DNA from 2 places in the Cellulosilyticum sp. I15G10I2 genome. Region 1 is predicted to be linked to the other one. Evidence: a T-box and tRNA genes for the amino acid it is inferred to sense, from the RefSeq annotation. Region 1 holds a T-box; the other holds one or more tRNA genes.
What was found. A T-box is a leader RNA that pairs with one kind of tRNA and senses whether it is charged. The one in region 1 lies ahead of metG (methionine--tRNA ligase), so its partner is inferred to be a tRNA-Met.
Positions count from the first base shown of each region.

Region 2: it has a tRNA-Met gene. The T-box ahead of metG (methionine--tRNA ligase) is inferred to sense a tRNA for this amino acid. The anticodon was not compared.

Region 1 covers NZ_FMMP01000011.1:61,140-76,475, forward strand. Annotated here, with positions in the region: gene BN3326_RS12335 (hypothetical protein) at 1-26, shown strand, start outside; gene BN3326_RS12340 (DUF4860 domain-containing protein) at 29-529, shown strand; gene BN3326_RS12345 (type II secretion system protein) at 529-1,023, shown strand; gene BN3326_RS12350 (hypothetical protein) at 1,038-1,526, shown strand; gene BN3326_RS12355 (type IV pilus twitching motility protein PilT) at 1,538-2,593, shown strand; gene trhA (PAQR family membrane homeostasis protein TrhA) at 2,670-3,317, opposite strand; gene BN3326_RS12365 (DUF1836 domain-containing protein) at 3,482-4,063, shown strand; gene BN3326_RS12370 (phosphoenolpyruvate carboxykinase (ATP)) at 4,196-5,866, opposite strand; gene BN3326_RS12375 (aminotransferase class V-fold PLP-dependent enzyme) at 6,227-7,537, shown strand; gene BN3326_RS12380 (putative polysaccharide biosynthesis protein) at 7,595-9,154, opposite strand; gene BN3326_RS12385 (IMP dehydrogenase) at 9,298-10,800, opposite strand; gene BN3326_RS12390 (ABC transporter substrate-binding protein) at 10,868-11,815, opposite strand; gene BN3326_RS12395 (acyl-CoA thioesterase) at 12,061-12,534, shown strand; T-box leader at 12,599-12,884, shown strand; gene metG (methionine--tRNA ligase) at 13,013-14,995, shown strand; gene pdxR (MocR-like pyridoxine biosynthesis transcription factor PdxR) at 15,065-15,336, opposite strand, start outside.
Region 2 covers NZ_FMMP01000020.1:84-15,419, reverse strand. Annotated here, with positions in the region: gene BN3326_RS17650 (fructose-bisphosphatase class III) at 1-617, opposite strand, end outside; gene ispF (2-C-methyl-D-erythritol 2,4-cyclodiphosphate synthase) at 676-1,149, opposite strand; gene xylB (xylulokinase) at 1,491-3,011, opposite strand; gene BN3326_RS17635 (NAD(P)-dependent alcohol dehydrogenase) at 3,030-4,067, opposite strand; gene BN3326_RS17630 (sugar ABC transporter substrate-binding protein) at 4,126-5,160, opposite strand; gene BN3326_RS17625 (ABC transporter permease) at 5,230-6,243, opposite strand; gene BN3326_RS17620 (sugar ABC transporter ATP-binding protein) at 6,251-7,744, opposite strand; gene BN3326_RS17615 (response regulator transcription factor) at 8,024-9,661, opposite strand; gene BN3326_RS17610 (sensor histidine kinase) at 9,695-11,440, opposite strand; gene BN3326_RS17605 (ABC transporter substrate-binding protein) at 11,458-12,975, opposite strand; tRNA gene BN3326_RS17600 (tRNA-Met) at 13,211-13,284, opposite strand; tRNA gene BN3326_RS17595 (tRNA-Val) at 13,293-13,365, opposite strand; tRNA gene BN3326_RS17590 (tRNA-Asp) at 13,432-13,505, opposite strand; tRNA gene BN3326_RS17585 (tRNA-Trp) at 13,523-13,595, opposite strand; tRNA gene BN3326_RS17580 (tRNA-Asn) at 13,659-13,730, opposite strand; gene BN3326_RS17575 (hypothetical protein) at 13,882-14,310, shown strand; tRNA gene BN3326_RS17570 (tRNA-Met) at 14,404-14,477, opposite strand; tRNA gene BN3326_RS17565 (tRNA-Val) at 14,486-14,558, opposite strand; tRNA gene BN3326_RS17560 (tRNA-Asp) at 14,625-14,698, opposite strand; tRNA gene BN3326_RS17555 (tRNA-Trp) at 14,716-14,788, opposite strand; tRNA gene BN3326_RS17550 (tRNA-Asn) at 14,880-14,951, opposite strand; tRNA gene BN3326_RS17545 (tRNA-Asn) at 14,991-15,062, opposite strand; partial or broken rRNA gene BN3326_RS17540 (23S ribosomal RNA) at 15,297-15,336, opposite strand, start outside.

The DNA of each region.
Region 1 (15,336 bases):
TTTTTGAGAAAGCAGGAGGTGAATAAACTTGAAAGCTGCTTCCAACATTTTATTTGTACTAGGACTGCTTCTTGTGTTTGTTGTATCAGCTTTTATGTTAGTTTTAATAGGGGCAGATGCTTATAAAAAGATAACACGGGATATGGAGAGTAATTTTGAAAGACGTACCCCCATTTCATATATAGCAGCTAAAATAAGAGGTGCAGATCAAAAGGGGCAAGTGTCGATTGTGCCTAAAGAAGGATACGATGTACTTGTTCTTGGACAAACCATAGAGGGTGTAGACTATGAGACTTGGATCTATGCATACGAAGGGCAACTCTATGAAGCTTTTATTGAAAAAGGCACACCTATAGCGCTTGCAGATGGCATGGGTATGATAGAAATACAAGGACTAAAAATGGAAGAACTGCAGGAACGTTTGCTGAGGTTTGAAACTATGGATCATTTAGGTAAGACACTGGAGCTTGTTATAAGCTTAAGAAGTGAACTAAAAGAAGTGTCTGTAACAAGTAAGGGAGGATCGTGATGAAGATGAATAGACCCTCACGCTCCCGTGCATTTTTAGTAGAATTTATAATCGTTATACTTTTTTTTGCGATAGCTTCAGCCATTATAGTACGTGTCTTTGCAGTAGCTCATAGCTTGCGGGAAAAGGCCAACGACCTGACTGTTGCGACTGCAAAAGTACAAAGTGTTGCTGAATATGCAAAAGTCAGTGAATCTCAGGAAGGTTATATCCGAGACTTAAAAAAACTAGGGGCGGTAAAAGAAGACAAGGATAAAGAACGGTATGTATTTTATTATAATAAAGACTGGCAACAACAGCCGGCAAACTTAGAACATACTTATAGCATCGTTGTAGTATGCGATACTAAGGCATTAGGAGCAGGCGAATTGCTGCAAGTACTTATTAATGCAAGTAAAGTAAATAGGCATCAGATGAATAAAGAAAATCATAAGTCACTAAGTGAAATCTATGATCTGCAGGCGGCTAAATATTATCCTAAATCAAATCATTAAGGGAGGGGCACAACATGCATCGAACGATTAAAATGTCAATGGGAGTGGGCGCATCTTCACTCATTATGATTTTTGTAGTACTGGCTACAGTTACACTGGCAACTCTGGCGCTAGGCACAGCTCACGCAGATTATAAACTTGCCATGAAGTCTGCTAAGGGTGTCTCACAATACTATAAAGCAGATAGCAAGGCGGAGGAAATGTTGGCACTTATTGATGAAGTCTTAAGATATACAGCGGTAAGTAACCTTGAAAAAGAGTTTTTAGCAATCCCAGGGGTAGCCATAAAAGATACACAAGCAGATACTAAGAAAGACAGGCATATTGTTTATGAAGTACCCATAAATGACAGACAAATGCTAAGCGTAGTCCTAGGGGTTAATGAATCTTCTGAACAGGATCAGCTAAGCTATAACATCATAGCTTGGCAGGTAGTAAACAGTATAGAATGGGATTATGATGAAGGTGGACTTGGATTTGAAGATATCATAATAGAAGAGTAGGTGTGCAGAAGATGGATATAGAACAAATGTTTAAAGACGCAGCCTTGCAAGAAGCAGCAGATATATTTGTAGTAGCGGGGCTGCCACTTTCATTTAAAATACACGGAAAGATTACATCTCAAGGGGTAGAGAAGTTAATGCCAAAAGATACAGGAGAGATCATTCACGCCATCTATGCCCTTGCAGGAAGAGAGATTAATAAATTTTTGCAAGAAGGAGATGATGATTTTTCCTTTTCTATCCATAACGTAGGACGGTTCAGAGTAAATGCTTATAAGCAAAGGGGATCAGAGGCTGCGGTTATTCGTGTCGTAAAGTTTGAACTCCCTGATGTGAGTAAACTCAAAATCCCACAAGAAGTTATTAGCTTACATCAAAAAACAAAAGGGCTTATTTTAGTAACAGGCCCCGCAGGGAGCGGTAAGTCTACCACCCTTTCTTGTATTATAGATAAAATTAATAAAACACGCAGCTGCCATGTGATCACTTTAGAAGATCCTATAGAATTTATACATAAACATGATAAGAGTATTGTAAGCCAAAGAGAGATTACAACGGATACCAGCAGCTATGTACAAGGACTAAGGGCGGCTCTTCGAGAATCACCGGATGTTATTTTGCTTGGAGAAATGAGGGATTTTGAAACGATTAATATTGCAATGACAGCAGCAGAAACAGGACAATTAGTACTTGCGACACTGCATACGCTAGGGGCTGCTAATACAATAGACCGTATCATAGATGTATTCCCACCCAGCCAACAGCAGCAGATTCGGATACAGTTATCAATGGTACTGCAGGCCGTGGTCTCCCAGCAGCTTATTCCCACTTTGGAAGATGCATTGGTACCTGCGTTTGAAGTGATGTTTGTAAATAGCGCCATTCGTAATATGATAAGAGAATCTAAGGTACACCAGATTGACTCAGTGATCTATGCTTCTGCTGAGGAAGGGATGAGAAATATGGATGCCAGCATATTAAAACTCTATCAGAGCGGTGTTATTTCAGCAGATCATGCAAAGTTTTATAGTACAAATTATGAGACAATGTGTAAGAAGGTAAGATAACAGCATAGGATTAAAGACCAGCAGGGGAATCATATGATTTCCCTGCTGGTCTAAGTAATAAGTACTTTATAATTGTTTAGAGCACATACCGCAGTACTGCCCAATAATGGCAAGCACTGCCTAACATAACAAAGATATGGAACAGTTCATGAAATCCAAATGCTTTGGAGATGTTAGGTTTTTTTAGTCCGTATATAATACCGCCTACTGTGTACATAATACCGCCGAGTGCCAGAAAGAAGAAGCCGCCAAAGGACAAGGAATGATAAAGCGGTTTAAGCGCAAATAAAGCAATCCATCCCATGCCTATATACAAAAAGGTAGAGAGCCATCTAGGCATAGTGATCCAGCATATCTTAAGGGTGATGCCAACAAGTGCCAGCGTCCAAACGGTAACGATAATGCCCCACTTCCAGATACCTGTTAAAGAAAGCAGGCAAAAAGGGGTATAGGAACCTGCTATTAATATAAAAATCATGGAATGGTCCAATTTCTTTAGTCTTAAAAGCACCGTATCTGTTGTCTTAACTAAATGATAGATACCACTTGTTGTGTATAATAAAACGAGACTTGTGCCAAATATAAGAATAGAAATGATAGCTGCTATACTAAAAGAAGTATTGCTTTTATAAGAAACAAGTAAAAAGAATGTACCTATGAGTGAGAGGGCGGCTCCTGTTAAATGAGTTAAAGCATTAATGGGTTCTCTGATATAACGTTTCATAAAATCATCTCCTAGTGTTAATATGTGGTTATTATTACTACTTAATATTATATGTACAATATAACACAATGCATGCGTGTAAGTCAACGTAGTATAGAAGATAATTTTCTTGATTTTTAAAAGCGGGTTGTGTATGATGAATATAAGAACGTAGGAGGGTGTATATGGAAGAAAAAAGTTTAAATGAGATTATAAGAGAATTGGAATTAAGCGAAAGTATAGAACTTAGCAGTATTCCAAATATTGATCTTTATATGGATCAGGTTATTACACTTTTTGAAGACAAGCTCACACACACCAAAAGAAATAAGGCAGACAAGTTGCTTACTAAAACGATGATTAATAATTACACTAAAGATAAACTTCTGATGCCGGCTGCTAAAAAGAAATATACAAAAGAGCATATTATCCTTATGATACTTTTATATGAATTAAAACACATTCTCACGATAGGTGATATTAAAGAGCTTTTTAGAGTGATTATTAAAGATGATAAAGTAGATGCTAAAAAGCTCAGCAGTATTTATCAAACCTATTTAAACTCTAAAATAAGAGCCATAGAAACTTTTGAAACTTCAGTAGAAGCCACAACTAAGGCCTTAAAAGAAGAAATAAGTAAGATGGATTTAGCGAATGATAAACAGATAGAAAATATGCTGCTTGCTATTATGCTTACCGAAAAAGCAACATATTATAAGCGTTTAGCAGAAAAGATAATTGACGAGAAAATAGGCGCCAGAGAATAGATGACCTGGACGGATAAGGACAAATGGACATAAATATATATAGGCAATAAAAAGAGTGGGGGATGAGATAATCATCTCCCACTTTTAACGTGAAATAAAAAATTAGTCTTAGATGCGCGCTTGTAATGAATGCTAGTTAAATGAAGCCTCATGAGCTTCGCTAACCACTTTTTCTAAGGCAAAAAGAGCATCAGTTGGAAGTTTATCAAATCCACCTTTTTCAGTATCACGAGATTTAATATATAAAGCGCGGTCCTGCATGCGTTTTTGTAATTGATCGACATAGTTTATATCACTTAAATCAGGTACAAAGCCTTCGATTTCCATGATTTCAATATCAGAGAATGGTCCCCAAGGTTTAAATGATGCTTTATCTTCAACAATAGCTTCAAGTATGCCAAGTGTAATAGTTGGCGTTACTTTTTTGCCCATGAAATCGCCGGTATTTAAAATATAGCAGTCTACATTTCTTTTGGCTACCAGGGCTTTGAACTTATTATAATCATCTGCTAGCGGATAAGTTCTGAACGGATTAGCATAAGGTTCAACGACTAACGCATTTGGATCTACGCCAGGAGCTAGTCTTTCTGCACTTGTACGTTTGGTTGCAAGGGTAGCCCCCATTACAGAAGCAAGTTCTGAACCGCTTAATTTGAGTACTGGGGGAAGTGTAGGGTCCTTCATGAGCCAGAAGATTGCATTAACGGGTTCATCAAACTTATTCACCCGGTTTGGAGACCACAAGATAGATTTAACAGCGCGGCCGTTGCCGTTGCGGATATCTTCTGTAACAGGAACAATTTTGCCTTCCGCATCAACAGTCGCACCGCAGTTTTGCATCGTAACAAGATATTTATTATCGTCACAGGTAAGAGGATAATCTTGTGTTTTATCAAAATAAGCAGGTTCGAGGGCTACAGAAGAGCCGTTTTCAGTTGAGATAACAAAAGCATCGTCATGAAGAACAGTGATATCATATTTATCATTATGACGGGCGTGTGTAATCGTTGATTTGCCAGAACCGGAAAGACCGAATACTCCAGCAACAAAAGATCTGCCGCCTTCAAGATTGTAGCGTTTTTGTCCGCCGTGGCAGGATGCATAACCATGGCGGTTAGCAAGTGCCCAGGCAAGGGTTAATGTACCTTTTTTATGTTCTCCAAAATACCTCATGCCTAAGATAGCTGCACAGTTATGATCGGGATCAAAGAAGGTGAGACCCATTGGATGTTCTGGATGTGACCAGCTTGGATCTGAGAATATGTAGATATCACCTTCATTTGCAAGTTCTGTAGAGTTTGCATACATTATGGATACTTCTTCATTGATTGCCTGGAAGTTTAATAACCATGAATACATAATGTTTTCTTGGGTTTGTGGAATGCAAAGATGTGCTTTTACAGAAAAATCTTTGTCAAGACCTACAATAGATTGTGCGTGGTATAACTTTTTAGTGCGCGCTTGGTAAATAGCTTCACATATTTTTAAAGCATATTCTCCTGGATTAACGCCTGGTTCGCCCATGATTTTACGAGCTGCGGCGGCGCGTCCGCTTACGGCGCCATCATTGAAAAGAAGAATTTTGGTATCTTCATCAAGGCCTAGGAGGTCAGGTTTATAAACTGGCACATCTGTTACGACTGTACCAGGAGCATCTTTAGCTAGTTTGTAAGCTTCTTTTAATGAAGTTACAGGAATTACATTGTTGCCATAAAAAGCAGTTTCGATCGTTGTACGGATTTGATTGAAAATAGGGTTGCCTGCACCGATGTCGGTTCTAATAAATCTTGCTTTTGTTGCCATTAGAAAATCCTCCTTTAATAGTGCTAAAATGGTGTGGCACTGCATACCAAAAATGGTAAGTATTATGATAAAAAGAAAGTTATAAGTTGGGAAATCCAATTCCCCCTCATTATAATTATCATCTTTTGAATTATAAAAGTCAATACAATTGAATAAAAAATTTTGAATATATAATAAAATTATATAATATATTAAATAATTTTGAAAATATAGTGTTTATTGAATATAAAAATGAAAAAATTATATAATAATTAAAAAATCACAAAGGATATTTTGACTCTCAAGAGAAAATAGGGAGCTGAGGATACTCATAATCCGCTCAACAAGAGAATATATTTAAAAAAGGAAGGGGATGAATAGATGAAAAAAGACAGAGATTATCGTATATTATTTAATGGCATAGAAGTCCCTATACAATTAATAAGCGGAAAGTATGTTATTCCTATTAACTTTGATAATGCGGCAACCACTCCTCCTTTAAAAAAAGTTGATACTTTTATTTATGATAATCTTCTTTTGTATAGTTCGATTGGCCGAGGGGGACAAAAATCAGCTTATTGTACTGAGGCCTATGAACTATCAAGGCAAGAAATTTTAAACTTTTTTAACTTAACAGAGCAAGATGGTTATACCACCATTTATGTTAAAAATACAACAGAAGGATTGAACTTTCTTGCAAACATATTGTGCGGTCATAAAATGGATAAAGTGCTTGCAACCCGTATGGAACACCATGCCAACGACCTTCCTTGGCGTATGGCAGCTCATACACTTTACATAGATGTGGATTATGAAGGTAAGCTCAATCTACAACACATTAAAGAAAAATTAGAGCGGGGACAAGGAACAATTAAGTATGTTACGGTAACAGCTGCAAGTAATGTGACAGGCTATATCAATCCTATACATGATATCGCCCGTCTTGCACATCAGTACGGCGCTATGATTATAGTGGATGCAGCTCAGCTAGTGGCCCATAGACGTATTGATATGAAAGGCACTGGGAAAGATGATGCAATAGATTTTTTGGTATTCTCTGGTCATAAAATGTATGCACCATTTGGAAGTGGTGTAGTGATCGGATTAAAAGAAATATTTGATAAGAAAAGTCCCTATTTAGTAGGAGGTGGCACTGTAACGGCCGTTTTTGATGATGATGTCTATTGGAAGAATACACCACAAAAAAATGAGGCTGGAACACCTAATTTTTTAGGGGCGATGTCTATTGTAGCGGCTATGATTGTCCTAAGCGAGATAGGATTTGATGAGATAAGCAGCCATGAAGAGCGCTTAAAACAGCGCCTGTTAAGCGGCCTCGCACGTATTCCGCAAATCATATGCTATGGGGATTCAAAGGACAGTAACAGACTGGGAGTAGTCTCTTTTAACATAAGAGATATTCATTATGAGCGCATGGCACAACTGCTAGCTGATATAAGAGGTGTCGCTGTAAGAAGTGGTTGTTTTTGTGCGCAGCCGTATGTCGCACGACTTCTGGGGATTAGCAACGAAGAACGGTATCGGTATATGCTTAATAAAGATCTTAAGCTCCCAGGAATGTTAAGGGCAAGTTTGGGATTATATAATACAGAAGAGGAAGTAGATGAATTTTTAAATACGATAGAGCACATTATTAAATACGCTAAGGTAAAGGACAAATATATTTATTAGCATAATAGAAAATGGGGGGATAGGCTCTATGTTTTAGAGTTTATCCCCCGTTTGTAATTACAAATAGCTTGCGATAAAGGAGCGTATAGATCTTCTTAGCCACTGCATATCAACAGGGGTAAGACATTCAATTAAAAACAATAGAATGATATAAATAAGTGTGGATAGGGCAATGCTTATAATACATTGTATAAGAAGAGGCAGTGCATAGGTCGTTAAGCAGTTCATAAAATATTTTGAAAATAAAACAGAAGCTGTGGCAGCAATAGCTGGTTTTAAAATCCATTTTGAAACTTCAATATTAAGGTTGGCCGTTTCAAGTAACCTATTAAAATTAAGAGAACAAGTTAAAGTATTACTAAGTATCATAATAGCCAAAAAAGCAGAAATACCTTTGATCGGAATCAAAAAATAAATCATACTTATACGAAAGATAGAATCAATAATACTGTATTTTAGGCAGCTCATCTGCTTGCCAAGCCCTTTTAAGATACCGTCTGAAACCACCTCGATGTACATAAAAGGAACAATAAGAGCAAGGGTTTTAAGAATAGGGCCTATCTGTTCATTTTTATAGATAACAACACCTAGTTCCTGAGAATAACTCATGAAGATGCTCACGACAAAGATACTTAATATAAAAGTAAAGTGTAAAACACGATGGGTAGTATGTCTAACTGTCTTATAGTGCCTAAGTGTGTTGGCTCTAGCTATTTCTGGGACAAGGGTTGTAGAGAATGCTGTAAGAAACGCTGCAGGAAAAAATAAAATAGGCAGTACCATGCCTTTTACCATACCATATAGACTCATAGAAGCTTCCTGAGTTGCACCAAACTTTCTAAGGCCTATAGGTATAAGTACATTTTCTAGAGACATAAACACAGAGCTGATATAGGCGATAGCTGCTACAGGGAGGGCTACACCTAATAGGCGAAGGAGTATGCCTTTTGCATCAGAAGAGGTTCTGGAAGCGACGCCATAGCGGCGATGATCAAGAATATAAAAAGTAAGCATATAACTCCAAGAAACCATTTCGCCTATAGTCATAGCGATCCCAATAGCCGCGTAGGCGTAAGCCAGACCACGAGGTGACCATAGGTTAACAAGGATCATGATAAGACCAAGTTTTACAAATTGCTCTAATACATCTGCACTGGCAGGTTTGATGACTCTTTTAACGGCATAAAAATAACCTTTAAAACATGAAGAGAGTGCCATAAAAGGAATACTAAGAGAAAGCATTCTAAGCCCCCAAGTAGCCCGAGGATCTTTTATAAAAATAAGGGCTATCTGAGGCGCATAAGTAAAAAGAAGCATACATATTAAAGAACTTAATAAACCGCCAAATAAAAAAACAATAGTCATTATTTGTTTTGCGCTTTCAAATTGCTGCCGGCTGAGTTCTTCAGCTACTAACTTAGAGACAGAAACACTTATACCGGCAGAGGCAAAAATAACGGCCATAATATAAATGGACATAATAAGTTGATAAAGTCCCATGCCTTCAGGCCCTAAGGCATTAGATATATAAACAATAGAAATCATCCCTACTGTTCTTGTTATAAAAGAAGTTGCAGTAAGTATCATTGTGTTTGCAATTAAACCTTGTGATTTCAAGAATATTCCCTCCATAACTTTAAATTTATTATATTTTAAGTATATGTGGACAATATTTTTTTAACACAACTTAGCACAAGCTATTTTTAACCTATCCAAAAAGCGTGAGGCCACCTAGGTCTCACGCTTTAATGTATAAAAAATTATCTTGAATAATTATTCTCTTTTAGTGTAACATCATGGGCCCCACCTTCTATGATACTCGTAGAAGATACAAGTGTCATCCTAGCAGTTTTTTGCAGTTCATCAAGTGAAGCCGCACCACAGCTGCACATCGTTGATTTGATTTTGCTTAGCGTAACGTCTAAGTTATCTCGAAGCTTACCAGCATAGGGGACATAGCTGTCCACGCCCTCTTCAAACTTAAGGTCTGAACCTTCTCCCGCATCATACCTTTGCCAGTTGCGTGCACGTTTAGAACCCTCACCCCAATATTCTTTCACATAGGTATTGCCAAGTTTGACTTTATTTGCAGGGCTCTCATCAAATCTTGCGAAGTATCTGCCCATCATGATAAAATTAGCGCCCATAGCTAAGGCGAGGACGGTATGATAGTCATGCACAATACCACCATCTGAACAAATGGGTACATAGATGCCTGTTGCATTGTAGTATTCATCACGAGCTTTTGCAACTTCAATAATAGAAGATGCTTGACCGCGGCCAATGCCTTTTTGTTCACGGGTTATACAAATAGAACCACCACCGATGCCTACTTTAACAAAATCAGCACCAGATTCTACGAGGTACATAAAACCTTCTTTGTCAACGACGTTTCCACCGCCAACTTTTACAGTGTCATTATAAGTTTTTTTAATATATTTAATGGTTTCGCCTTGCCATTCGGTATAGCCATCTGAAGAGTCAACACATAAAACATCTACACCAGCATCAACAAGTGCGGGAACTCTTTCTTTATAATCTCTTGAGTTGATACCGGCTCCGACCATTAATCTTTTGTCGGCATCTAAGAGTTCAAGCGGATTTTCTTTATGCGCATCATAATCTTTCCTAAATACAAAATAAACGAGTTTTTGGTTTTCATCGATAATGGGTAAACAATTTAATTTATGTGCCCATAGAATATCATTGGCTTCACTTAATGTGATGTTTGAGCTGCCTACTATTAGGTCACTAAAAGGCGTCATGAAATCTGAAACTTTCTTATCCAGCGAATCACGGCTTATTCTATAATCGCGACTTGTAACAATCCCCTGAAGCTTAGTAGATAAAGTACCATCTTCAGTAATAGCAATTGTAGAGTGCCCTGTTTTTTCTTTGAGTTTAAGCACATCACTTAGGGTATGTTCCGGAGACAAATTAGCTACACTGACTACAAACCCTGCTTTAAAGTTTTTTACCTTTCTTACCATCTCTGCTTGACTTTGGATAGATTGGGAACCAAAAATAAAGGATAGCCCACCGCATTTTGCAAGAGCCACAGCAAGCTTATCGTCAGATACAGACTGCATAATGGCTGAAACAAGAGGGATATTGATCTGGATAGAAGGAGCTTCACCTTTTTTAAACTTAACGAGAGGGGTTTTTAAGTCCACTTTAGTTGGAACACAATCTTTTCTTGTTAGATTGGGGATCAGTAGATATTCGCTGAACGTACGAGAAACTTCATTATAATAAAATGCCACTGCAATAACCTCCTTATGAATTTCTAAACATTCTAACAAGTAAAGACGGGCTTGTCAACAACTAATACTATTCATACAGATATTGCTGAATTTCAGGCGTATCTATATTGAATCTATCATACCAAAAAACATCTGTATCAATAAACTCAGGAAGTCTTTCACCTCGTATGGCCTGAAGTGCTGTCTGCATAGACTGATAACCCATTCCTACGGGGTTTTGTGTAATAGCACCAGCTATAATGCCTTGGCGTATTGCATCTGTAATAGTTTTTCCTGAGTCAAAGCCGATAACTGTAACCGTACCTTCTTTATTAAGCTCTCTGAGTGCATCTATAATCCCTTCGGTCATGTTGCCATTCATGCCAAATAAACCATCAATATTTGGATATGTTTCTAAAACTAATCTCGCAGTTTCAGCAGCAGCAGCTCTTGAGTCTTCGGTATACGGTATGGGTATTACTTCAATATCTGGATAAGTTGCTGCAATTGTGTTTATAAACCCTTCGGTTCTTTCACGACTAACTTTATTGTTTCCATTTAACCAAACGACACCTACTTGACCTTGACCACCAAGAATTTCCCCCATTTTAATTGCTGCTAGTTCTCCAGCACCATAATTATCTATGCCAACAGTTGTTCTAACAATGGGACTATCAACACCTGTATCCATACCTATAACTGGAATACCTGCTGCCTGAGCTTCTTCAAGATAAGGGGTCAATGCTTTGGCGTCAAGTGCTACAAGAATAATAGCTTGAGGATTTTGGGCTAAGGCTGATCGAAAAGCATTAATCTGTATTTCGAGAGGTTCACCTATTTTAGGTCCCTCAAATGTTGTTCTAATCCCAAAGTCCCTAGCTGCTTGTTCGGTACCTGTTCTAAGTTGTTCAAAAAAGGAAAAATCTATTGTTTTTGCGATAACGGGTATATAGATTTGTCCAGCGGGATGAACGTCTTGGGCGGTAACACTTGTTGTAATTAATAAAAGTAATGCTAATAAAAGTATTTTTTTCATGTTTCACCCTCTTTTAAATAAAGTATAAGTTGCACGAATCAATCGTATAAAAAATGCTATTAAGTTCATTCTTTCACATTTAATATTTACTTATTCATAAGAATATATCAGACATTTGGCACCTAAAAAGCAAATAAAGCATACTTAAATGATAAAATGATAAAATGAGCTGGCATAATAGAAGTGTGTTATACTTATACTAGATTTAACTTTAGATGACTTAGGTTGATTGGAGCGTAAAAGTAATGAAAGAGAGTAAGCGCGTAGAAGATACTATAGCAGAACAAGCCTATTTAATTATGCACAAACATATTAATGGATATGGAAGATTATTTGGAGGCCAGCTCATGCAGTGGATTGACAGTATGGCTGCTATTATAGGCAAGCGTTATGCCCAGACAGAAGTAACCACTGCAGCTATTGATAATCTTAACTTTAGAGGAGGTGCCTATTTAAATGATACAGTGGTATTAATCGGAAGAGTAACTTATGTAGGCAACACTTCCATCGAGGTAAGAGTAGATACTTATGTGGAAGCATTAGACGAGACCAGAAAGATGATCAACAGGGCTTATATTGTTATGGTAGCGATTGATCAAAATGAGCAGCCGGTACAAGTACCCCGCCTTATCTTTGAAACTGAAGCCCAAAAAGCCGAATGGGCAGGGGGAAAAAGGCGGTATGACCTGCGTAAAGAAAGAAGAAGAGAAGGATTTTAGATTATTTTATGACTAAAATGTTGAAATCGTGGGAAACCTATGATAAAATAAGCGCAGTTAAATGGAAAACGCAGTGAAAAGGAGAGTAAGTTTAAAACATCTTCATAGAGAGCTTCTAAAAGAAACATTAATGATTAGTTTCGGTGCTGAAAAGAAGCAAGATGGGTTAAGCTGAAGATGGCCTTGGAGTGGTGCACCGAAGCCCAAGTTTGGGTTTAGGCTGCAACAGGTTCGCCTGTTATAGCGAAAGAGTATAACCATAGAAGTATATGGTGTACTTGCAGAGGCTTATATTGTAAGATATGGGCAAATTAGAGTGGTACCGCGGGATTATATACCTCGTCTCTATAACGTAAGTTGTAGGGATGAGGTTTTTTGTTTTAATAAATAAGTGATAATTAACCTTGTGCTATAAAGCTTGCGTATTTAACTTTATATTATAACTATAAAATTTTTATATCAAAAAGGAGAGAAAATAATGAGTAAACCAACCTATTACATCACAACGCCTATTTATTACCCAAGCAACAAACTGCATATAGGACATTCTTACACAACAGTAGCTGCAGATGCAATGGCGAGATATAAACGCCTTAGAGGATATGATGTCATGTTCTTGACCGGAACAGATGAGCATGGTCAAAAAATAGAAAGACGTGCACAGGAAGAGGGGATAACACCACAGGCATTTGTGGATAACATCGTAGACTGGATTAAAGATTTGTGGAAAACAATGGACATTACTTATGATAAGTTTATTCGTACGACAGATGCTGAACATAAAGAAACAGTTCAGAAGATCTTTAAAACACTTTATGATAAAGGCGATATTTATAAGAGTGAATACGAAGGTAAATACTGTACACCTTGCGAAACATTTTTCACAGAGCATCAGCTAAAAGATGGGAAATGTCCTGACTGTGGAAGACCAGTAGAAGCTGTTAAGGAAGAATCTTATTTCTTTAAACTTTCAGCTTATCAAGATAAACTTATTAAATATATAGAAGATAATCCAGAATTTATACAACCACAAACAAGACAAAATGAAATGCTTAATAACTTCCTAAGACCGGGGCTTGCAGATCTCTGTGTATCACGTACTTCTTTTAAATGGGGAGTTCCAGTAGAGTTTGACCCAGGGCATGTCGTTTATGTGTGGATTGATGCACTCTCAAACTATATCTCAGCGCTTGGGTATCTTAGTGATCAAGACGAGGCATTTAAAAAATACTGGCCAGCAGACGTTCATCTTGTGGGCAAAGAAATTGTTCGTTTCCATACGATTATTTGGCCAGCGCTTCTTATGGCACTTGAACTTCCGCTTCCAAAACAAGTGTTTGGTCATGGATGGCTTGTTATAGATGGCGGCAAGATGAGTAAATCAGTAGGTAATGTAGTAGACCCGAGCATTCTTGTTGACCGTTACAGCAGTGATGCGATTCGTTATTTCCTACTTCGTGAAATTGCTTTTGGGCAAGATGGTAACTTTACTAACGAAGCGCTTATTACAAGAATCAATTCAGATCTTGCAAATGATCTTGGTAACTTAACATCCAGAACAGTTGCGATGATTGAAAAATATTTTGAAGGCGGAACATTGCCAGAAGTTCAAGAAGAGAATGAATTTGACCCAGATATCAAAACACTCGTTAAAACGCAAATTCAAAAAGCAGAAGATAATATAGAAAAGCTCTTCTTTAACAATGCACTTGAAGATATATGGGTGATAATCAGAAGACTTAACAAATATATTGATGAAACGATGCCTTGGATCCTTGCAAAAGACGAAGCTAACAAACCAAAGCTTGCAGGTGTGCTTTATACCCTTGCAGAAGGTCTTCGTATAGTAAGCATTATGGTAGAACCATTTATGCCACAGACACCAGAGAAAATCTGGGCGCAAATTGGTCTTCAAAGAGGAGAGCTTACAGCTTGGGACAGTATTCATACATGGGGCACACTTCCAAAAGCTGCTACAGCTAAAAAAGGCGAAAATATGTTCCCACGTATTGATAAAGAAAAAGAACTAGAAGCGCTTGAACTTGCCAGTGCACAAACTCAACCAGCTCAGAAAGAGACTAAACCAGAAGATAAGGAAAAGCCACAGCAAGAAAAACAAGAAGCTGAGCAACTTGAGTATATAACCATTGATGATTTTGCTAAAGTTGAGCTTAAAATAGGTGAAGTTATTGAATGTGAACGTGTACCAAAGGCTGATAAACTTCTTGTATCTAAGATCAAAATAGGGGAAGAAGTAAGACAAATTGTATCAGGTATTGCAAAGTATTATACACCCGAAGAGTTTGTAGGTAAAAAAGTTGTTGTTGTTACTAATCTTAAGCCAGTTAAATTAAGAGGTCTTTTATCAGAAGGCATGGTGCTTTGTGCAGCTGATGATACAGGTAAGTTAGTAGCAGTAGGACCACTCGGAGAAATTGTAAGTGGTGCAGAAGTAAGATAATAAAAGAAACTATAGGTATTCATAAAATCCTTACAGACTTATTGACTAAGTATGTAGGGATTTTATATTTTATTTCAAGGAGGTATATGGTGGCCCTAAATGCCAAGTTGTAAGGCTTTCTTTGAGCAGCTTAATACCTTTATTTATGAGTTGATGATTGAGATGGCTATAGCCTATAATGATAGAATTTTTTTGAAAGTTTTTAAAAGATGAATGCAGCCAAACAGGATGAATTTTTAGACCCTGTAGGGCTATAAAGCTAACGAGATCCTCAGTAAATTGAACATCTTTAAAAGAGGCGATAAGATGTAAACCGGTAGATTCACCATGAATCGTAACGG
Region 2 (15,336 bases), on a different contig from region 1:
CGATCAAAGATATCACCAAGCACGTGCAGCCTATCTACTGCTAGGCGCTGAATAAGATAACAAAAAGCACACATAAATTCATTCGCTTTATTGAGGCTCACTATTCTTTCTATAATCTCGTTATAGTACTGTTCTTTGTTATGGGCATCAATCTGCTCACTTAGAAGTTCTTCCATGACATAAGCAAACTCTGTAGGAAGTGCCTTTCTTACTTTAGAACGGGTGTATTTAGATGAGATAACTTTACATAGTTTAATAATTCTAAAAAGGTTAATACGATACCAATCATTCATATCTTCTTCTTTTTTGATAACTTGTTCTAACTTCTTCTCCGGATAATAAATGAGCATCGCTAGGCTTCTTCTGTCTCTTTCTGAAAGCTCACTCATAAACAAGGCATCTATTTTAGGTTTTAGTACACCAGAGGCATTTCTTAATACATGAGAAAACGCTTCATATTCCCCATGAATATCCGACACGAAGTGTTCTGTAGCCTTTGGAAGGTTAAGTATGGCCTGCAAGTTAATAATTTCAGTAATTGCTGTGTCTGATGTTGGATATTGTTTAGATAAAAACTTGAGTAATTGTATATTAATGGATTCATGAGCTTTAACCATTTTATACCCCCTTTAGCTATTTCTTATTTTATAAAACTAATCTTCTAATTAGTGTATACTACCATTGTATTAGAGTAATGGCTTGACTAGAAATCCCAAGTTTTTCCCCGGTAAAACCTAAACCTTCCTCTGTAGTTGCTTTAATATTAATCTGATTAAGCTGTAACTGTAGCGCATTTGCTATATTTTCGCGCATCTTCTCAATATGAGGGGCCATTTTAGGCTGCTGTGCAATAATAGTAGCATCAATATTATGAATAACACCCTGTTTCTCTTTTAGAAGACCTCCTACGTATTTAAGTAGTTTAATACTTGATATGTTTTTATATTTAGAATCCGTATCTGGAAAATGTTTGCCTATATCGCCTTCTGCTATAGCACCAAGCAGCGCGTCCATAATGGCATGGACAACTACATCTGCATCTGAATGTCCTAAAAGTCCTTTTTCATAGGGAATCTCTACCCCACCTAAAATAAGTTTTCTACCTTCTACCAGTTTATGAACATCATATCCCATACCTATTCTTAACATCTATTTATCTGCTCCTTTAATGACACTTTATCTACTAGTGCTTAGCTTAGATACTTGTCCACTCATTAGCTGTATCTATAACCTCTGCTTTTTCTTAATATTATCATACTTTTTTCCTAAAATCTATTCCCCGCATCTTAAAGAACTTTGTATGTAAGCTTAGTATCTTATTATATAGATTGCACATTTTAAAGTTTAGCTTATTCACAATGTTATTTAATGTGAAATCACTCTGAGAAACACTATTAAAAATAAAAAAAACAGATTATATATTATAGCAAGCTTGCTTGCAAAATATAACCTGTTTTTTATTTTTAATAGTGGGAGTAAGTAAATAGGTGTTATTGTTCAAAAAGCTCAAAACTATCCTTTAAATCAATATATAACTTTTGATATAGTTTATGGTACTTACTATATGTTTGTACATTCATTTCAATAGGATTTTGCTCCGCTTCTACATTTATAGCTATTTCACATGCCTCATTAATATTTTTATAAATTCCGGCCCCTACACCAGCCAGCAGTGCTACACCCAGTGCTCCGCCTTCTGATGATTTGTTTGTACAAATAGTACTATTAAACATATCTGCTTGAATTTGTCTCCAGAGCTTACTTTTTCCGCCTCCGCCAGAAGCCATAACTTGATTTGGAGTAATGCCCATCCCTTTAATAATGTCCATACAGTCAGCAAGTGAATATGACACACCTTCAAGTACAGCTCTTAACATATCATTTTTTGTATGTGATGCAGTGATGCCAAAGAATACCCCTTTAGCTTTAGGATTTAAATGGGGTGATCGTTCTCCCATTAAATAAGGTAAGTAGATAATTCCCCTTGATCCAGCTGGCGAACACTCTGCTTGTTTAGTCATCAGTACATAAGGGTCAATATTCATAAACTTTGCTACACCCATTTCGCCTATGCAGAAGTTGTCTCTAAACCACTTTAAAGACAACCCAGCCCCTTGTGTAACACCCATAACATGCCAAGCGCCTGGCACAGCGTGGCAAAAAGTATGTACTCTTCCAGCACTATCTATCATTGGTCTGTCTAGATGTGCAAATACTACGCCTGATGTCCCTATCATTGTAGATACAAGTCCTTCTTTTATTATACCGTTTCCGATGCCGCCTGCAGCCTGATCTCCTGCTCCGCCTACTACAGGGGTATCAATCATCAACCCTGTTGCTTGGGCAGCTTTTTTATTTACTTTACCAGTTACCACTACAGACTCATAGACATCTGCTAAATATTCTCTTGGAATTTCAAGCTTCTCTAAAACCTCTGATGACCATTTTCTCTCGCTGATATCTAACAGCTGCATCCCCGATGCATCAGATACTTCTGTTGCAAATTCTCCCGTTAACATATATCTGATGTAATCTTTTGGCAGTAAAATCTTTCTGCACTTTTCGTAGTTGTCTGGCTCATTATTTCTTACCCATAATATTTTTGAAGCTGTAAAACCTGTCAGTGCTGGATTCGCAGTAATCTGCATTAATCTCTCAGCTCCGACTCTCTGTGTAATCTCAGTACATTCTTTTTCCGTACGCTGATCACACCAAATAATAGATTTTCGAATGACATTCCCTTCTTTATCTAGCATAACAAGCCCATGCATTTGTCCTGAGAGCCCTATACCTTTAATATCCTGCGGCATAATGTTTTTTTTATAAATAACTTCCTTAATCGTCTCACATACAGCGTGCCACCAGTCTAAAGGATCTTGTTCTGCCCATCCTATTTGTGGTTGATACAAGGGGTACTCTTTAGTTGAAGAAGCAACTGCATTTCCCGCATTGTCAAATAAAACTGTTTTTGTACCGGATGTGCCTATGTCAATTCCAAGTAAATATGCCATGCTTTAGACCTCCTGTATTTATAACTTGATAACAGCTTTAACCACATCATTTTTATTTTGAATCACATCATCAAAAGCTTTTTTAGCATCTGAAAAATCAAATTCATGAGTGACTATACCTTTTACATCAATCTTACCATCTGCAATGGCACCAATCGCTGCGGGATAAATATTACGGTAACGGAACACCGATTTAATTTCTGCTTCTTTTGCCATAATCTGCATGAAGTCAAACTCAATAATATCTTTAGGTGCTAAACCAACAAGAACGATGGCACCTCCTCTTTTTACTAAATAAGCACTTTCTTTAATGGTGACTTCGGCACCAGCTGTTTCAATAACAACATCAGCACCTTGCCCATTTGTGAGCTCCGCCAGTTTTTCTCTTAAATTTTCATTTTTAGGATTAATTACAGCTGTTGCACCTAGCTTTTTAGCAACTTCAAGTCTTTTATCGATAATATCAGTTACGATAATATTTGTAGCCCCATAGGCTTTGCATGCAAGCAGGGTCACTATACCTATGCACCCAGCCCCTAATACAACCACTGTGTCTCCTACTTTAACATTTCCCTGAGCTGCAGCGTGCATACCCACTGCCAATGGTTCTACAAGTGCCCCTTCTAATGTACTTACATTCTCAGGCAATTTGAAAGCCATATTTTCTGGATAGGCAATATAGTTCATAAGTGATCCATGATAAGGTGGTGTTGCTAAAAACTCTACATCTGGACACAAATTATATTTACCACTTTTGCAAAATTCACATTGTCCGCAAGTAATACCTGGTTCAAGAGCGACTCTATCCCCTACTTTTAATGTGGTGACTTCTTCTCCTATTTGCACAACTTCTCCAGCACATTCGTGTCCTAGTATAAAATCACCATTAACTACGAAGTCGCCAATTCTGCCATGCTCATAATAATGAACATCTGAACCACATATCCCAACATACTCGAGTTTAATTAAAACTTCTTTTGCTTTTGGAACAGGGATATTAATATCCCTGGTTTCCATATTATAAGTACCTGTCATATATACAGCTTGATTACGCATTATTTAGGTCTCCTTTGCTTTTAGTAAACTATGTTTTTTATTACTTATAATTATCTTATTAATTAAGGTTACCTGCTTTTTTGTGAAGCTCGATATATTCTTGTGCATTTTCTTTTGTAATAAGCGGACAATCTACAAGAATTGTTTCACGATCTCCTGTTCCTGTCATAAGTTTATAAGTTAATTTTACCGCTTCTTCTGCAAGCGTATAGGCACTTTGAAGTGTAGTAGATGTCATTTCGCCAGCTGCAATCGCAAGACAAGCTTCTGCAGTACCATCAACACCATAAGATAAAATATCATTCATACCAGCGGCTTTTGCTGCCTCAAGCGCACCTACTGCCATATTATCATTCATAGAAACAATCGCATCTATTTCTCCATAAGTTTGAATCCAGTCTTCCATAAAACGCATTGCTTCATCTTTATTCCAGTTTGCAATTTGTTCGTCTAAAATTTTAACATCTGGGCGTTTGTCAAAAAATGCTTTCTGCCAGCCTATTCTTCTCATATCCGAATGCATGTTTCCCGCTGGTCCCATAAGTACAACAACTTTACCATTTTGTGGGATCTGAGCTAATGCCAGTTCTGCATTTTTTGCCGCTTGTTCAACTGGATCAGCATCTATTGCGCCTGCTCTGTCATTATCATTAATACGATTATTAACAGTTACAAGCTGAACACCTGCATTCATAGCTTCCATAGCAGGAGCTACTTGTGCTTCTGAATCATATGGTTGTAAGAGAATAGCATCATATTGGTTAGTTACTGCATTTTCTATATGACTTGCAATAACTTCATTCTTACTTTCTCCATCAAATATATCTACAGTAACATCTTTATAATTTGCTGCAACTTCGTCTTTTACAGCATTCGCTAGCCACGCTGCAAAAGAGTCACTTTGTGCTCTTGCAATATAAGCAATTCTGTATGTTTTTTGAGCTTCTTCTGCTGGTTTTGCATCATTTGACGCAGCTGCCTTTGGTGCTTCAGTTGTACCGCTAGTTTCAGATGTAGCAGCACATCCTACAGAAAGTGATAACGCAAGCATTGAACTCATCATAACAGCCATTAATTTTTTCATACTCTTCATAAAAAATTCCCCCTTAGTTTTGTTTTAAAATTTATATAGAATTTATATAAATTCGCATTATAAAGTACCTCACGTCTTACGCTTACCATCCTTATCCATTACTTTTTCATTGATATTGCCTTGTTTTTTCTTGTCTCTTTTGGTTTTAGAACGAATATCATAAACTACTGCCAGTGCAATGATAATCCCTTTTACAATCTGCTGCATATAAGATTGAACGCCTAGAAGGTTCATAATATTATTTACAAATCCCATAATAAATGCCCCCGCTAAAGTTCCCATGGCTGTACCAATACCACCTGAAAAACTAGTACCTCCTATGATCGCTGAAGTCATCGCTTCAAACTCAGCACCAATACCTCCATTAGGCAGTCCGGCGTTAACCCTTGACATAAAGAGTACCCCAGCAATACCTACAAATAAACCATTGATAAGATAAGCTATCATTTTTGTTCTATTATTATTAACCCCGGAAGCACGCGCTGCTTCTTCACTGCCTCCTACTGCATATAAATGTCTTCCAAATCTTGTGTGATTTAATATGTACCACGTCATAGCTGTCGTTCCAATCATAAAAATAACCGGTATTGGAATAATTCCTATTGAATTCTGACCAAGTGCCTTATACTCACCTATTTGGTAAATGTTTTGACCATTGGTATATAGAAGTGCTGCTCCTCTTGCTGCTGTCTGCATAGCGAGTGTCGCAATAAACGGCGGTGTCTTAAATTTTGTAACCAGCATCCCATTAATGGCATTACAGAATATCCCGACACTGATCCCCACTAACATAGCAATTTGCATTGATCCTGTAAGTTTGTATGCTGCAACTGACAGCACCCCCGATAGTGCAAGTACTGATCCTGCTGATAAATCAATAAGTCCACATATAATAAGCAGTGTTTCTCCAAATGCTATGATCGTTGTAATAGAAATCTGCCTGGAGATATTCGTAATGTTTTTTGTGGATAAAAATACCGGGCTTATTACTGAACATACTATAAACATGGCAACTAAAATAATATAAATGCTGTACTTACTCGTTGCTTTAGACCACCACTTATTTAATTCTTTACTATTCATCCTCTCATCACCCCTTTGTAGCTAACTTCATAATGTTTTCTTGAGTAAACTCTCTCATTTCAAGTTCACCCGTTATCTTCCCGCCTGCCATCACATAAATACGATCACACATACCTATAAGCTCAGGCAGTTCTGATGAAATCATAATAATGCTTCTTTCTTCTTTTACAAGTTCGCTCATCAGTTTATATATTTCATATTTCGCCCCTACGTCTATACCTCTTGTAGGTTCATCCAGTATAAGAATTTCCGGATCACAAAGCATCCATCTGGCTAACATTACTTTTTGCTGATTACCGCCGCTTAATGAATCAATAGATGTTTCTAGCGATGGCGTCTTAACATTCATGCGTTTACAGATCTCGGAAACTGTGGTGTTCTCATCCTTAGTATGTAATCTTCCCTTATAAATAAATTTCTCAAGTTTTGATAAGGCAACATTTTCTCTGACTCCCCGAACGCCGATAATACCATAACGTTTTCTATCTTCTGATAACATAACCATACCGTGATTAATACTGTCTATTACTTTGTTAATTTTTACTTCTTTCCCTTTAATAATGACCTGTCCGCTTTCAAAATAATCAAGTCCAAAAATTGCTCTTGCAACCTCACTTCTTCCAGCTCCCATCAGTCCTGCAAATCCAACTATTTCGCCTTTTTTAATATTAAAGCTTACATCACTGAATATCGGGCTATTTGTTAGATGCTTAACTTCTAATATTGTCTCACCAATAGGTATGGCTTCTTTGGGATAGATATTACTCATTTCTCGGCCTACCATAAGCGCAATAACTTTATCAATGGTAAGCTCATGCGTTGGCTTTGTATCTATCATAATCCCATCTCTTAAAACTGTTATTTCATCTGCTATTCTAAATATCTCTTCCATCTTATGAGAAATATAAATAATACTTACACCCTTTGCTTTTAGTTCAGCAATTTTGCCAAATAATATTTCAACCTCATTACGTGTAATGGCAGATGTCGGCTCATCCATAATAATAATGTCTGATCCATAAGAGACTGCTTTAAGTATTTCTAACATTTGAATATCTGAAATAGTTAAATCTTTTAACTGAGTCGTAGGTTTATAATTAAGTTTTTCTTGCTGCAGCAGTCTAAGTGTTTCGTTTCTTATTTTTTTCCAATCTATCTTGCCAAACTTATTAGTTGGTTCATTTCCTAAGAACATACTTTGTTCTATGGTAATCTCTGGTATGTAATTAAGCTCTTGGAAAATCATAGAGATACCATTTTTCCTTGCTTCTATAGGGTTATTTACCTTTACCTCCTTACCGTCTATGAGCATTTGTCCTTGATCAGGCTGATAAATACCGTTAATAATTTTCATTAAAGTAGACTTGCCTGCACCATTTTCACCACAAAGCACATGAACTGTACCTTTCTTGACCGAAAAGTTAACATTACCAAGCGCTTTTACCCCTGGAAATGATTTTTCTATATTCTTAAGTTCAAGTTTGGGTATTGCCAAATCCATACGCTCCCTCCCTTCTATGTAATAAAGCTATTAGACTTACAACTTCTGAATTCATTCTATCTTTTTATATAAAATTAAGTAATGTATTTTGTTTCTATTGTTTTGTACTTTATTTCTCTCTTAGTACGCCTTAATAATTATTTGTAATATGTTACAATTTATTTTAAAAATATTACTATATCTAAGCATTTTTCTCACCAGAATGCCTTTTCAATAAATTCTAATATACAAAAAGCACTAACGCTTCTTTCGCATTAGTGCTTTTTGTAGTGTATTTTTCTATTTTTGATGTTCTATTGATTCTTTATACTGAGTAACAGTCATTCCCGTAGCCTTTTTGAAAGCCTTTGAAAAATATTGTTGATCTGAAAATCCAACTTTTTCGAAGATCTCTTTTATCTTATACTCTCTTTGCACAATCATTTGTTTGGCTTTTTCAATCCTAATATCATTAATATAGGCTGAAATATTAATGCCTGTTTCTTTTTTAAATAAATATGAAACATAGTGTTTAGACAAATTAATATAGTTTGCTATATCTTCTAAGGATATCTTATTATAATAATGCGCATCTATATATTCCATAGCCCTTTTCATAACATATTTAGAATTACTTACACGGTATTCTTTTATACTTCTTACCGCATCAGTAATAAATAAGTCCAGCAATGACGCAAGTTCCTTCATTTTATTTAAGTTAATAATAAGATTATAGTAGTAATGATAGTCTTTAATATAGTTTGTCTCTCTAAAACACTGACCATACTTTTCAAATAAAGTATTTACAAGATTAGAATAAAATAGTTTAACCTCCAATGAATTTAAATGATATTTTCCAAATAACTGTGCCAACTCTTCTAAGTGCTCTTTACACTTTTCAATGTTTTCTTCATCAATGTATTTAATAATAAGTTTTTTAAAATCTGTATCTAAATTAAATATGCTGCTATTTGGCATATTTCTTTTATTATCCTCTATCTGAGCTTCTTGCACCTTAGTAAAAAGCAGTTTCGGCCCACTTGTATAAAAAAATTCCTCTTCTTTTATTTTACAAGCTACCACCACTTCCCCTAAATATGTGAGATTATTAAATATGGCACTGTATACACCGCTTAAAGTTATATTAAAATACTGCATAACTTTTTCTTGAACATAAATAATAGTCTGCTCTACATTGTTTTGATGCAAATTCTCTCTTGCTAAAAGAAATTGAAATCTTTCGCCCTCTCTATTGGCCAGTATATTCATTTTTTCATTTTGACATATATCATAGATTAGATTAATAATAGCATCATTCATGCTGTCATTATTTTGCTGCAATGCTTCATTTTTCTTCTTTTCATCTTCTCTTATAAGTGTTACAAAAGAAAAGTGGCAGCTATGGGTAGGAAACTGGATTTTTAAATATTCATTTTGCAGTGCTATTTCATTAAGTTTGTTTTTATTTACCAAATCTTCCAAAAGCTTCGCTTTTAATACAACAGCATTACTTTCAAACTGCTCTTTTAAGACTCTAAGCTCCTTATCTTTATCCGGGATTAACTTTAGCTGTGCTTTAAACTTACTCATAGAATCAATCAGCTCTTCATCTTCAATTTCTGATTTAAGAATATAGTCATCTGCTCCTAATTTCAGTGCTTCTCTTACATATTCAAATTCATCATAACAGGTTAAGATGAGGATCTTTACCTGTTTATTGGTTTCACGTATTTTTTTAATAAGCCACATACCGTCTTTATGAGGCATTTTTATATCTGTAATAATCACATCTGGTTTATGAAGCTTATACTGCTCATATCCCTTCTCGCCATTTGAGGCTTCTCCCACTATTGAAAAACCTATGGATTCCCAATTAATGGTTGATTTTAAGCCTACTCTCACTAATACTTCATCATCTATAATTAATACTTTATACACTGACCTTCCCCCTATTCGATTGACGCCTGTAAGTTATTCCTTATGAATCGGCAGTCTGATTAATACCCGTGTCCCTTCATCAACTTTCGATTGAATCTCTATGCCATATTCATCGCCATAGTGCAGTTTGATACGTTGATTAATATTATTAAGGCCCACTGTACTAAACTTATCTATGCCTTGCCTATGGGTAAGTATATTATCTAAAACATCTTTGCAGATACCTGGTCCATTATCCTCTACACTGATATGAAGCACATTTTCTTCTTCGTAGGCCCTTATAATAATGCTCAGTGTCTCTAAGCTATCTTCATCTGTACCATAAATGAGTGAGTTTTCCACAATAGGCTGTAAAATCAACTTCGGAACAAGACACTTAAAGCACGATTCTTCTATCATATATTCGATATTAAACTTTTCACTAAATCTTAGACGCTGAATCACTAAGTAATTTTGTACATAGCTAATCTCATCATTTAGCAATATCTTCTCTTTACCTATACTGATACTTACCCGAAGCAGTTTAGTTAAAGCATTGACAGCATTACTGATACTGGTGCTGCCTTGTATTTTAGCCATCCACTTAATAGTATTAAGCGTATTGTATAAGAAGTGAGGATTAATTTGTGCTCTTAACACTTCAATCTCCATTTCTTTCTTCTGACGTTCTTCTTCTATGTTTTTATTCATCATCAGATTCATATTATCAATCATATTGTTAAAACTCTTACTCAGCTGTCCTATTTCATCCTTACTCGTTATTTCTGCATGGATGTCAAGATTCCCCTTCTCTACCTTTTTCATAAGTTTCATAAGTCTCTCTATGGGGCTTGTGATCATAGCAGCTAAAAAAAGGCCTAGAGTTATTGTTGTTATAAAGTACAGGATCCCTAATATAATAATATAGCCTTGAATTTGCATAATCTCTTTATACAAGTACGCTGTAGGTATAGCCTTAACAAGTTTCCAGTCAGATACATCACAAGTAGAATAGATAGCTACTTTCTCCACGCCATCTTCCTGATAAGAGATATAGCCTTGTTTCTCATTGGAAGTTAAAATACTTTGCATATATAATTTATGCTTAATATTAAGACCTATCATTTCCTTGTTTGGATGACTTATTACATCTCCTAAGTTAGAGCAAATAAATACTTCACTGCCTTCCTCTGCCATTAAACTTTTATAGGATTTTTCTAATATTGATTCATTGATGTCTATTTTAAGGACACCTAATGACTCTAGTGTATTAAGATCAACAATTGTTCTTCCTAAAGAAAAGAAGTACTTTGTAAATTGACTGGATAAGATTTGAGTTCTTTCTATGCTTGTATTAACCCACACACATTCTCCCTTTGTCGTCTCAAGCATATCAAATACTTCTGGATCTTTATCCAACTTAATAGCGCCTACAGAATAGAGCTTATCATCCACTAATAAAGATATCGCTTCTATATCCTGTCTCGACGTAAATAATCCTCTGATAATATTTAAAAATTCTACTTGACTTACATTGCTTGAGTTGTTAAGTGCCTCATTTATTTCATTATTAATAAATACTATATTAGAAAATTCTCTAAGATCTTTTAAAATAAAATCTATATTTTCTGCACCTTCATAAACAGACTGTACCGCTGAATCACTATATTTTTTAGTGATGATTTCTTTAACTTTATAATAATAACTTGTATAAAGAAAGGTAATAGGAATAAGAATACATACTAATATAATAATAACTATTTTAAAACGAAAACTATTAACTAATTTTACTTTGTCCATGATATCTACTCTGTCTTTCATGTTAAATTATTGATTCTAGTATAAATTTTTTGAGCTGTAAGCTCCGGTTCTAAATCATACCGCATCATATTATAGACCTCATCTATTATTATTCTTTCTATATGATAGAAATTTTCTACCTTAGGCCTATAGTATACATTTTCTTTTTTCCACGCTTCTAATACAACGTGAGATTGTTTGATTGCAGTTTTACTTATTCCTTTGCTACTAGTATAGACATTGGGTATCCCTATATTTTCTTCGCTGGAAATTGATTTTCTAGGCGGTAGGCTGCCACCGCCAGATTCTTCCAGAATAAGGGATTGAACTTGGGGCGATGTCGCCCATACAATAAATAGCCATGCCGCTTCTTTTTCTACATCAGTCGCATAGTTATTAATGCCAATACCTGAACCTCCATAAATATTTGCACTTCTAGCGCTGCCATAGGGCAGGATACTATAACCTACATTACCCGCAACTTTAGAAATTGCTGCATTCTCTATAGCAGAAATATTTTCATCCCAATTAAGCATCATAGCTACCTCTCCATTTTTAAAAGCCTCTGCCGTATCATACCAATTCCAATCTCGACTTTCAGGAGATGATACACTGTTAATCTTTTTATAGGTCTTTAATGCTTCTATAAATGCTTTGCTGTTAATGACTATATTATTAGGCTTGTGGGTACCAATTGTACTAATATTTTCATCTTCAAAATAATCTCCCCCGTAAGATGCGAGGATAGTGGAAAAGAGACAATAAAGTGAATTATGTTTTTGTCCCATATACCCGCTTCCATATTTCACTTCACTTTTAGGCACATTATTAGAAATCCATTCTGAGACCTGTACAAAGCGTTCCCAAGTAAATTCAGGCGTTCCTGGTGTCCAATCAAACCCATTCTCTTTCATAAATTGATCTCTATATTTATTAAAGATATCTTTTCTATAGAAAAAAATCATTGTTGTTGTATCAAAGGGTATACTGCAAAGTCTATTTTGATTGATAAAGTATGATTCTATCATAACTTGCTCTTCAAAAAAGTCATCTAATCCACCTTGAATATTTGGTAATAGAGAACTATTATTGTATTTATTAAGATTACATAGGTCGTTACTAAATCTATTTAATGTTTGATAAGGATCTACATAAATGAGTGTAAATTTTCCAGTCTTAGATATAAAGTCAAGATTAATTTTTTGTATCATGCTGTCAAAATCAAGTGCAACAATATTAATATTAATGCCGGTTAAATCAGTAAAGCTTGCTGCATGCTTCGTGAGTATATCAGCATTGATATTGTTTTCTACAATAAAATTTAAAGTTGTCCCGCTATATTTTTTCCAATCAAAACTCTCCGGAACCTCTATATTATAAAAGTTATCTGTTTTAGAGCTTGTCTTAGTTTTATTCACCACTTTTTCATGAGCAATTGTATCTTTCCATAAATCAAATAATATATTATAAACAAATAGACTTATTACTCCTAATACAGCTACTATCGCTAAAAATTTTATGTACTTTTTAACCATAATCGTCTTCCTCCTCGGACTAAATGTATGTACTTATTTACATTTTAGCACTTAATACTTTCTATTATACTCACATATGTTTTATATTTTCAATTGCTAATTATAATATTTTAGTTAATTAATACTAATTTATAAAATATTCTTCTGTTTTAATTAACTCATATACATAGTTTTTGCGTAAGCAAAAGTATCGTACAAAAAAAAACAGATGCATAGCGCATCTGCTTTTTTGTAATAGCGGAAAAGGGATTTGAACCCCCGACACCACGGGTATGAACCGTGTGCTCTAGCCAACTGAGCTATTCCGCCATATTAAATGGTCGCTATAGGGCTCGAACCTATGACCCTCTGCTTGTAAGGCAGATGCTCTCCCAGCTGAGCTAAGCGACCATGCATTAAAATTATTACAGCTAACCGCTTGGCCTATTATACCATAAACCAAACAGTCAAGCTAAACGACCCAGAAGGGACTCGAACCCTCGACCTCCGCCGTGACAGGGCGGCGTGCTAACCAACTGTACCACTGGGCCTTGTAAAAAACTTAAAACAGGGGCAGTAGGACTTGAACCCACGACATCCGGTTTTGGAGACCGACGTTCTACCAACTGAACTATACCCCTATAGTTATTACCTAATGATCCTTCTAAGTATATAGAATATGTCATTGTTTACTTTTCAGGAAACTCCCCGAGTAGGGTTCGAACCTACGACCCTTCGGTTAACAGCCGAATGCTCTGCCGCTGAGCTATCGAGGAATGCATGAGTAGTATATCAAATGTAATGACTCATGTCAAGATATTTTTTATTATTATTGTTACCTTTTAGACTCTTGTCCATTTTTTTAGTCTATAAATTATTTTAAGTAATATATATAGATATATACATTACTTAAGGAGGTCGTTAAATATGTCTTATCAAGTAATCATGCTAAGATCCGATGCCACAGGCAATTTAGTGATTGAAAAAGAATATAGAACTCAAATACCTATGAAAGTTATCGCCTACTTAGCGCTTATCGAAAAGCGAGACTGGATACTTTTTAGAGACTCACCTCATAATATGTTTGGTGAATTTATTTATCACAATCTTTCTTACTATAGTGAACTAGCACCGTATATTTCTAGAAATAATTGTCAGTTCGAATTTGTTTATGAATATATTACTGACTCATCTGAACTCCTACATACAATCTACTATCATAATGATATAGAAATCAGCAGAGAGGAATATTTGCTCTATACTTACCGCAAATATTATGTTGAACGCTGGATTATGGTAGACTTAGCATCAAATAAGGCGCTTGTATTTTTTGAATGTGAATACATTCCCTCTTAAAAGCTATTTTTCTCATTTACCCCTAGTCTATCTGCCTATTAGCTTTAACATAAAGAACCAGATGCATTTTGCATCTGGTTCTTTATGTTAAAGTAGCGGAAAAGGGATTTGAACCCCCGACACCACGGGTATGAACCGTGTGCTCTAGCCAACTGAGCTATTCCGCCATATTAAATGGTCGCTATAGGGCTCGAACCTATGACCCTCTGCTTGTAAGGCAGATGCTCTCCCAGCTGAGCTAAGCGACCATGCATTAAAATTATTACAGCTAACCGCTTGGCCTATTATACCATAAACCAAACAGTCAAGCTAAACGACCCAGAAGGGACTCGAACCCTCGACCTCCGCCGTGACAGGGCGGCGTGCTAACCAACTGTACCACTGGGCCTTGTAAAAAACTTAAAACAGGGGCAGTAGGACTTGAACCCACGACATCCGGTTTTGGAGACCGACGTTCTACCAACTGAACTATACCCCTATATTAAAACTGAAAACACAGATTCACTTATTATGTAGTCTATATTAAACTTATATATTAAGGTTTCTATGTGCAATTCCTTTTCAGGAAACTCCCCGAGTAGGGTTCGAACCTACGACCCTTCGGTTAACAGCCGAATGCTCTGCCGCTGAGCTATCGAGGAATGTATATGATTTGTATAAATTACTTCCTTTTAGGGAAACTCCCCGAGTAGGGTTCGAACCTACGACCCTTCGGTTAACAGCCGAATGCTCTGCCGCTGAGCTATCAAGGAATATGAATACTCTATAAATAGCGTTTTTTGCTATTAAACAACGTTTTGTGTTGTTTGTACTCACAAAACTAAACATAATCAAACTATTTTTACTATTTAACCGTTATCACTTAATAATACATTAATAATCAAGTATCAAACATAATAATAAGCTAACAGTAATCAACTGATTACTTTTTAGTACCTCATTTATTATATCCTCTTTACTTTTTATTATTCATTATTTTTTATTTTTAGGTCAAACCCTCGAACCGTTAGTATTGGTCACCTACAT